Regions from separate parts of the Gemella parahaemolysans genome, predicted to be linked through region 1. Evidence: riboswitches for the same ligand, from Rfam matches in the RefSeq annotation. Region 1 holds a riboswitch; the other holds the start of a gene.

Region 1 (4,223 bases):
TAATTTTTTTGATTTCATCTGCCCAGAATTCAATTAATTTCTCCTCTTTGTACCAGGATTTTATTATATTAAATTTAATTTTATCACTTTTAATAAATCTTTCGTAACCCATAATAGAGTAGAATGAATAGTGTGGTTCAAGAATTAAACAAATACATTCTTCTATACCATCATCTTCCATTTTTGAAATTATATTAGGTATATAAGGTGAAGAGAATTTATTGGCAAAGTATACTTTATATTCATCTTCTACAGATTCCCTTAAAAGTTCAACTTCTTTAAGTGTTATCTCTTGAAGGGGTGAACCATCAATGCGAAGATAATTTTTTAAAAGTAGATTAATTTCTTCGTCGTTAGGACGAACCCCTTTTCTAATATTTGTGAAAAATTTTGCTATACCCTCAAATGTGTATTCTTCGGGTGTTCCATATGTCATTACTAAAATAGCTTTGTTCATTTTTTAACCTCTCAAAATAGTCTAGTCATGTATAATTATATCATTTTTTGTACTAAAACACACGTATTATTAATCTATTACAGATAATTATTGTTAATTATAAACTAGTACTGTGTAAATAATTTTAAAATATATATTACTCAGTAAAATAAGTGATGGAATATACTTTAAAATTTAGAAATATTATAAAAAACTATTGCAAAAGTTTATAAAAAGTAATAATATAAAAGTTAACTTAAAAGTATACTAATTAGAGATTTTAAGAATCTCTAACTAGCTGAGGTAAAAAGGAGGAAATACTTTAATGAAAAAGAAAATAGTAGGTATGTTAACTTTTATTGCGGCAGTTGGTGGAGTTATATATATGAAAAATAATCCTAAATACAAGGAAATTGTTAGAAATGTAAAGACAGCGGATGCACGTGGTTTTTATGAAAAAATAATTTTAGAAAAAGACAAACTGGCCTTTACTGCAAAAGCAAAAATTAAAGATTATAAAATTGACTATGAGAGTATTAGAAATGTCGGAGAGAAAATTTATGCACGTTTAATAGTGAATAATGATGAAAAATTGAATATTGATACGGTACTTAATGAAAAAAATAAAAATGTAGAAGAAGTATCACATTCAGAAAAACTTGATGAATTATTAAATAAGTAACTTAGTAGATATTTCCTAGGAAATAAAAAAAGAATCCTCCATTACAGTAAGGTGATGTAATGGAGGATTTTTCATGGTTAAATTAATTAGTATCTAGTATTATGCAAAACGGCTACGAATACTAGTCGGTATTGATTTATAAACACTCTTAGTGACGAAGAATAAGAATGTTACTAAAGCACCTTTTAGTAGGTTGAATGGTACGATACCAACAGCTACGATTGTTTTCACATTAGTCGCGATGTCTGCTAAGTTCATAATATATCCATAAGCTGGAAGTAATACGAAGTAGTTAAGAAGTGACATGAATACTGTTATTGCTAGTGTTCCTAAGATTCCACCGATAATAGTCTTAGCAGTACCTTTTTTATAGAAAAGAACAATGATACTGATAAAAGTAAATTCTACCACGATATTAGCGATTGATCCGATTGGTTCATGTGATAATAAAGCGAAGTGTAGGAAGTTTTTTAAGAATGACACTAAAAGTGCATCTTTATATCCTAATAATAACAACGCCATAAATAGCGGTATGAATGTAAAATCAAATTTTAGAAATGGTGGCAAGAATGGCACAGCAAAACTAAAAAAAGATAGAAGTAGAGCAATAACTGCAAGCATCCCACTTAAAACTAGTGAGTGAACATTTTTTTTATACATTTAAAACCTCTTTCCTATCTTCATAGGCAATAAAATAGCCGCAATATTATTTTTGAAAAGGTGTATTTTAAATCTATAATTAGAAATAAAAAACACCACTTTAAAAACATTAAAGCGGGACTGAAAGGTATGAAAAATAAGCATTACACTGTACTTGGTACAACAAAAATACATACGTAATAGACTGCATGTGTAAGTTTATTTATTCTATATCTTCTATCATCCAGACTGTACTGTCGGTTTTGGAATTTCACCAAATCAGCTTTCGCTCGCGGACTTTAACCGCCGGTCGGGAATTTCACCCTGCCCCGAAGATAATTAAATTTATTATTTATAAGTTTATTATAAACTGAAGTTTCTAAGTTGTAAAGAGAAAAGGTTTAACTTTTTAAAAAATGATGGGAGCAACTCTGTTAAGTTGAGTTATTCCCATCAGATATATTATTTAGTTATTATTCTACTGTTACTGATTTAGCTAAGTTACGTGGTTTGTCCACATCTAGACCTCTAGTGTAAGCTGCGTAGTATGCGAATAATTGTGTAACTACGATACTTGCGATTGGAGCAAGATCTTCGTTTACGTTAGGGATTGCGTAGTCACCTTCGCGTGCTAATTTTTCTAATGTAATAATAAGAGTATTAGCACCACGGCTAGCTACTTCACTTACGTTACTACGTGTATTTAAGTCTAGTTTAGCACTTGTGATAAGAGCTACTACAGGTGTTCTTTCTTCGATAAGGGCGATTGTACCGTGTTTTAATTCTCCTCCGGCAAATCCTTCTGTTTGAATGTAAGAAACTTCTTTAAGTTTTAAAGCTGCTTCACATGCACTATAGTAGTCGATTCCACGTCCAATATAGAATGCATTGCGTTCTGTGAATAAGTTTTTAGCTAAGTCTTTGATAGTTTTTGTATCATCTAAGATTGATTCAATTGCAGAAGTAATTACTGATAACTCTTGCTCGATATCAAATTTAGGTTGTCTTGAAAGTTGTTTTGCTACTTCGTAAGCTAGTATGCTTAGTGTTGCGATTTGAGCAGTATATGCTTTAGTAGAAGCAACGGCGATTTCAACACCTGCGTGAAGTAATAATGTATAGTCACATTCACGAGATAGAGTTGAAGCATCGACGTTTGTAAGTACTAAGAATTTGTAATCTTCATTCACGCTACGTAATTTTGTAAGTACTGCACGAAGGTCAGCTGTTTCTCCTGATTGAGAAAGGAAGATGAACATCGGTTTTTTAGATAATAATGGTACGTTGTAAGCAAATTCTGATGCTAAGTGTACTTCTGTAGGAATACCAGCCCATTTTTCAAAGTAGTTTCTTCCTACTAGACCAGCATTGTAACTCGTACCACATCCGATAATATATAATCTATCCGCATCTTTTACGTTGTTGATAATTTCGCTATCAATATTAACATTATGTCCATCGAAGTAGTGAGAGATGATGTTACGCATAGTTCCTACTTGTTCATGTATTTCTTTAATCATGTAATGTTCATGGATACCTTTATCGATTTCTCCAGCGTTTAAGTTAGTTGAGAAACTTTCACGCTCTACAACATTATCTTCTTTATCTTCGATAGTTACGCTATCTTTCTTCACGATAACAAATTCACCATCGTTAATTTCTAAGAAGTTGTTAGTGTACTTAATCATTGCTAAAGCATCACTACCAACATAGTTTTTATTTTCTTCTCCTAGTCCGATAAGAAGTGGACTCTTATTTTTTGCTACATATAATGTGTCTTTATCTTCCGTATCGATTAAACAAAGTGCATAAGAACCTTGAAGTTTTGATACAGCTTTTTTGAAAGCTTCTTTAGTATTAAGACCGCGGTCGCTATAAACTTGTACTAATTGAACGATAACTTCAGTATCAGTTTCAGAAACAAGTTCTACACCTTTGAAAAATCTCTCTTTAAGTTCCTGGAAGTTTTCGATAACTCCGTTGTGAACTAAAATAAAACGTTTGTTGAAGCTTTGGTGAGGGTGAGAGTTAGTTGTATTAACTCCACCGTGAGTAGCCCAACGTGTATGACCAATACCTAATTCTAGGTGAAGTCCTTCAGGGATTAGGGCTTCTAAATTTTTAATGCGACCTACAGACTTAGTAACGCTAGCTTCTCCGTTAACAACACCAGCGATACCAGCTGAGTCGTATCCACGGTACTCAAGGCTGCTAAGTCCATCGATTAAAAATTTAACTCCATTTGCTTCTCCAACAAATCCTACAATTCCACACATATTAAAAATTCCTCGCTTTTTTCTTTAATTTATTTTTTATAGAAAGTACTATAAAAGTTTATATATTTGTGCTCGAAAATATTATACTTCTTGTATTTTATTATACTTAACAAAGTTTATGTAAACCTTAAAAGAAGGCATAATGAGCATATAGAGAGGTGATAATGATTTTGAAGGGTTTTAAAACTCA
Region 2 (4,223 bases), on a different contig from region 1:
TAACTTCATCAGTTTATACTACTAACCTAAATACTGCATTCAAAGCAGTTAACGGTCTAAAATTCGGTGAAACTTACATCAACCGTGAAAACTTTGAAGCAATGCAAGGATTCCACGCTGGACGTCGTAAATCTGGTATCGGTGGAGCAGACGGTAAACACGGTTTAGAAGAATACTTAACTACTCAAGTTGTTTACATGCAATTAGATAACGACTAAAAAATTAAAGAAGCAGATTCTAGTTTTCTAGAGTCTGTTTTTTATATTATAAGGTATAAAAAACATAGACACATTCCAAAATTAATGATTATATCAGTCTGTATAATATCTATATTATACTTGAAAATTCAATGTCACTTTAATTTTTTCATAAAGATTTCCAAAAAATAATTGACAAATTTTCTGATAAATGTTAAGATTTTAACAACAATTATAAAAAGGAGCTACTCAATAATGAAAAATACAATTTTAACTAGTAACAGAGAATACTTTTTCGTGCCATTTTAGCAGCACTTATATCTCATAGCATTGTAGATATAAGTGCAACGATATCTACAATGGCTAGTTAAGTTTGTTTTTCGGCCATTGGTAAAATACTAAATGGCCTTGGGTATCATATTATTTTATGTTTAAAAGCTATTTAGTATTTTCTAAATAGCTTTTACTTATTATTTTTAAAATCAAATTTAGGAGGAAAATTTTATGTCAGATAATTCAAAATGGAGTTCTAAAATAGGATTCATACTTGCCTCTGCTGGTTCTGCAATAGGACTAGGTGCAGTATGGAAGTTCCCTTATATGACCGCAGCTAATGGTGGAGGTGGATTCTTACTAGTCTTCCTTATCTTTACATTATTAATTGGATTACCTCTTCTTCTAGCTGAATTCGTACTAGGTCGTGGTGCGGGAGTATCAGCGATTAGAACTTTTGGTAAATTAGGAAAAAATAAAAAATACAATGCTATTGGTTATATCGGTGGATTCGCACTATTCATCTTACTATCATTTTACAGTGTTATCGGTGGATGGATTCTAGTATATCTTGGTATTTCAATCGCAGATACGCTTGGTATTCACTCTACTACTGATCATGCAGCACTTTTCACTAGTATTATTTCTAATACTTGGATTGCACTAGGAGCCCAAGCACTATTCATCTTATTGAATATTTATATAGTATCTCGTGGTGTTCAAAAAGGTATTGAAAAAGCATCAAAAATTATGATGCCACTATTATTCATTATCTTCCTAGTAATTATCGCTAGATCATTAACATTACCTAATGCGATGAGCGGTGTGACTTATTTCTTAAAACCAGATTTCACAAAAATCACTAGCTCTGGAATTTTATTCGCACTAGGACAATCATTCTTCGCATTATCAATCGGAGTTACAGCTATGCTTACATATGCTTCTTACCTTGACAGAAGAACTAATCTTGTTCAATCTGGTATCTCAGTTGTATTAATGAACATCGCTGTTTCAGTAATGGCTGGTCTTGCAATCTTCCCTGCGATGAGTTCATTCGGTATGGAATCTGAAGGTGGACCAAGTTTATTATTCATAGTATTACCTCAGTTATTCAATAATATGGCTTTTGGTAAAATCTTCTACATCTTGTTCTTAATATTATTCTTATTCGCTACTATTACTTCATCAGTAGTTATGTTAGAAATTAATGTAGGAAATATCACTAATCAAAGAAATACTAACCGTACTAAATTTAGTATCATTATCGGAATCTTGACTTTCATCGTTGGAATTCCTTCTGCTCTATCTTACGGTTCATTATCTAATACATTAATATTTGGAAAAACAGTCTTCGATTTAATGGATTTCTTAGTGTCTAATATTCTAATGCCACTTGGTTGTCTAGCTTTATCAATATTCACAGGATATGTACTTGATAAAAAAGTAGCTTTAGAACAATTACACATCGACGAAAATAAAAAATCTAGCCTAGTATTATTCAAAGTATGGTTATTCTTACTAAGATATGTACTTCCAATTATTATCCTTATCGTTTGTTTAGCACAATTCTTATAATAAATTAAATAAAACTATCACATTGTATATTTCATATTTTGTGATAGTTTTTATTTTTTATCATTGACAACCGTTTTCATTAGTGTTAATATTAAGTCATGAATTAAATATTTCTTCGGGGTCGGGTGAAAGTCCCAACCGGCGGTGACTAGTTTACTAGAAGTCCGTGAGCGCAAGCTGATCTGGTGAAATTCCAGAACCGACAGTAAAGTCTGGATGGGAGAAGAAATTAGTAGTATTAGGATAAAAATACCTAATGCTTTATCGAGAATATTTTTATAGCCTATGGTGCATCTAAGAGTACTAAGGTCTATTAATCGAATATAAAACTAACCATCAATCCCGATTAAATTTGAAATTCAAATGTAATTGGGATTTTTATTTTTAGAAAGGAGTTGATAATATGCATGAATATTTTATGAATCTTGCTCTTCTTGAAGCCAAGCGTGGTGCTAAATATACACATACTAATCCAATGGTTGGAGCAGTTATTGTAAAAGATAATGAAATTATCGCAAGAGGTTCACACCTTCGATACGGCTGTGAACATGCTGAAAAAAATGCAATTTCTACTTGCAAAACTCCTGAAAAATTATTTAATTCAACACTTTACGTTACTTTAGAACCTTGTAATCATAAAGGTAAACAACCACCTTGTACAAATGCTATCGTAGAAATGGGTATCTCTAAAGTAGTTGTTGCTCAATTGGATCCTAATCCTATCGTAAGTGGAAAAGGTATCAAATATCTGCAAGATAATGGTATAGAAATAATAACTGGTGTTCTTGAAAAAGAGGCTTATAATTTAAACTACGCTTACAACCTATATCATACTGAAAAAAGACCTTATGTAGTTCTAAAACAATCCACCAGTCTTGATGGAAAACTAGCCTTTACCGATGAAAGAACACAGATTACCGGTAAAGAAGTCTATGATTTCGTCAGAAATGAAAGAGATAATTATCAAGCAATTCTCGTAGGTGCCAAAACGGTATTAATAGATAATCCAACATTACTTGGTGCTAATACATCTCTTTTTCCACCAAAAAGAATTGTCCTAGATGCTGAAGGTTCTATCTTTGAACAAAGTAATCTTAACTTATTTAACAATAGTTCATCTGAAGTTATAGTTTTCACAAAAGTAAAATACGAAAACTTACCTACACATGTGACTCTTATCACACCTAAAGATTTCAGCATAAAAGAAATATTATCAGAAATTGCGAGACTAGGTATTCAATCGATTTATGTTGAAGGTGGGCCTAACATTCACGATCAATTTTTAGCTAGTGGGTATTGGGATGAAGTCATAACTTATATCTCCCCTATTCTTTTAGGTGGAAACAACACTTCATCATTCACTAGTAGTAGAATAACAAATGAAAAAATAAAACTTCATGATACTAAGATTACTAAACTTGGCGAAGATATACGTATCTCAGGAAGGAGAGTATCTCAATGTTTACAGGATTAATAAAAGAACAAGGTAAAATAGTAAAAATTATTAAATCTAGCCACAGTATAAAACTGACTATTCAAGCGAGTAAGAATTTACTAGAAACATATAAAATTGGTGATAGTATGGCGGTAAACGGTGTATGTCTAACATGTGTGCAAAAAAGTTCATCACAGTTTACTGTAGATATTATGCCAGAGACTTATAAAAGAACGACATTTAAAGATTTGAAAATAAATGATGCCGTCAACTTAGAACCTGCAATGGGACATTCAGATAGATTTGAAGGTCATATTGTTTCTGGACATAGTGATGGTTTAGCACAGTTAGCAGCAAGACAAAAAGACGAAAATGCCATCCTACTTACTTTTTCTTATCCTAGTAAGTTCCAAGGGGAAATTATTAACCAAGGATCTATTACAATTAACGGAATAAGTTTAACAGTAGTAACTTGTGATAACAACAAATTTACGGTATCGCTAATTCCACATACAGCTAAACATACGAATTTAGAAAAATTAAAAATTGGAGATAGTGTAAATATAGAGACAGATATATTAGCAAAATACATAAAAGCTCAATTAAAACTATTTGGAGGAAAGTTTAATGATTAATAACGTAAGACAAGCAATAGAAGATTTAAAAGCTGGGAAATTAATCGTTCTTATCGATGATGATGACAGAGAGGCTGAAGGAGATTTAGTAGGACTAGCAGAATTTGT

What was found. A riboswitch is a leader RNA that binds a small molecule or an ion and turns the genes downstream of it on or off. The one in region 1 is predicted to bind FMN.
Region 2: linked by a shared signal. The riboswitch ahead of ribD (bifunctional diaminohydroxyphosphoribosylaminopyrimidine deaminase/5-amino-6-(5-phosphoribosylamino)uracil reductase RibD) and the one ahead of ACWOBP_RS03480 (ECF transporter S component) in region 1 are both predicted to bind FMN.

Annotation. Positions count from the first base shown of each region.
Region 1 covers NZ_JBSMTP010000003.1:112,590-116,812, reverse strand. Annotated here, with positions in the region: gene hemH (ferrochelatase) at 1-457, opposite strand, end outside; gene ACWOBP_RS03485 (DUF1310 family protein) at 762-1,118, shown strand; gene ACWOBP_RS03480 (ECF transporter S component) at 1,218-1,778, opposite strand; FMN riboswitch at 1,986-2,098, opposite strand; gene glmS (glutamine--fructose-6-phosphate transaminase (isomerizing)) at 2,231-4,033, opposite strand.
Region 2 covers NZ_JBSMTP010000007.1:41,060-45,282, forward strand. Annotated here, with positions in the region: gene aldA (aldehyde dehydrogenase) at 1-218, shown strand, start outside; gene ACWOBP_RS05700 (sodium-dependent transporter) at 702-2,045, shown strand; FMN riboswitch at 2,153-2,277, shown strand; gene ribD (bifunctional diaminohydroxyphosphoribosylaminopyrimidine deaminase/5-amino-6-(5-phosphoribosylamino)uracil reductase RibD) at 2,449-3,519, shown strand; gene ACWOBP_RS05710 (riboflavin synthase) at 3,504-4,115, shown strand; gene ribA (GTP cyclohydrolase II) at 4,108-4,223, shown strand, end outside.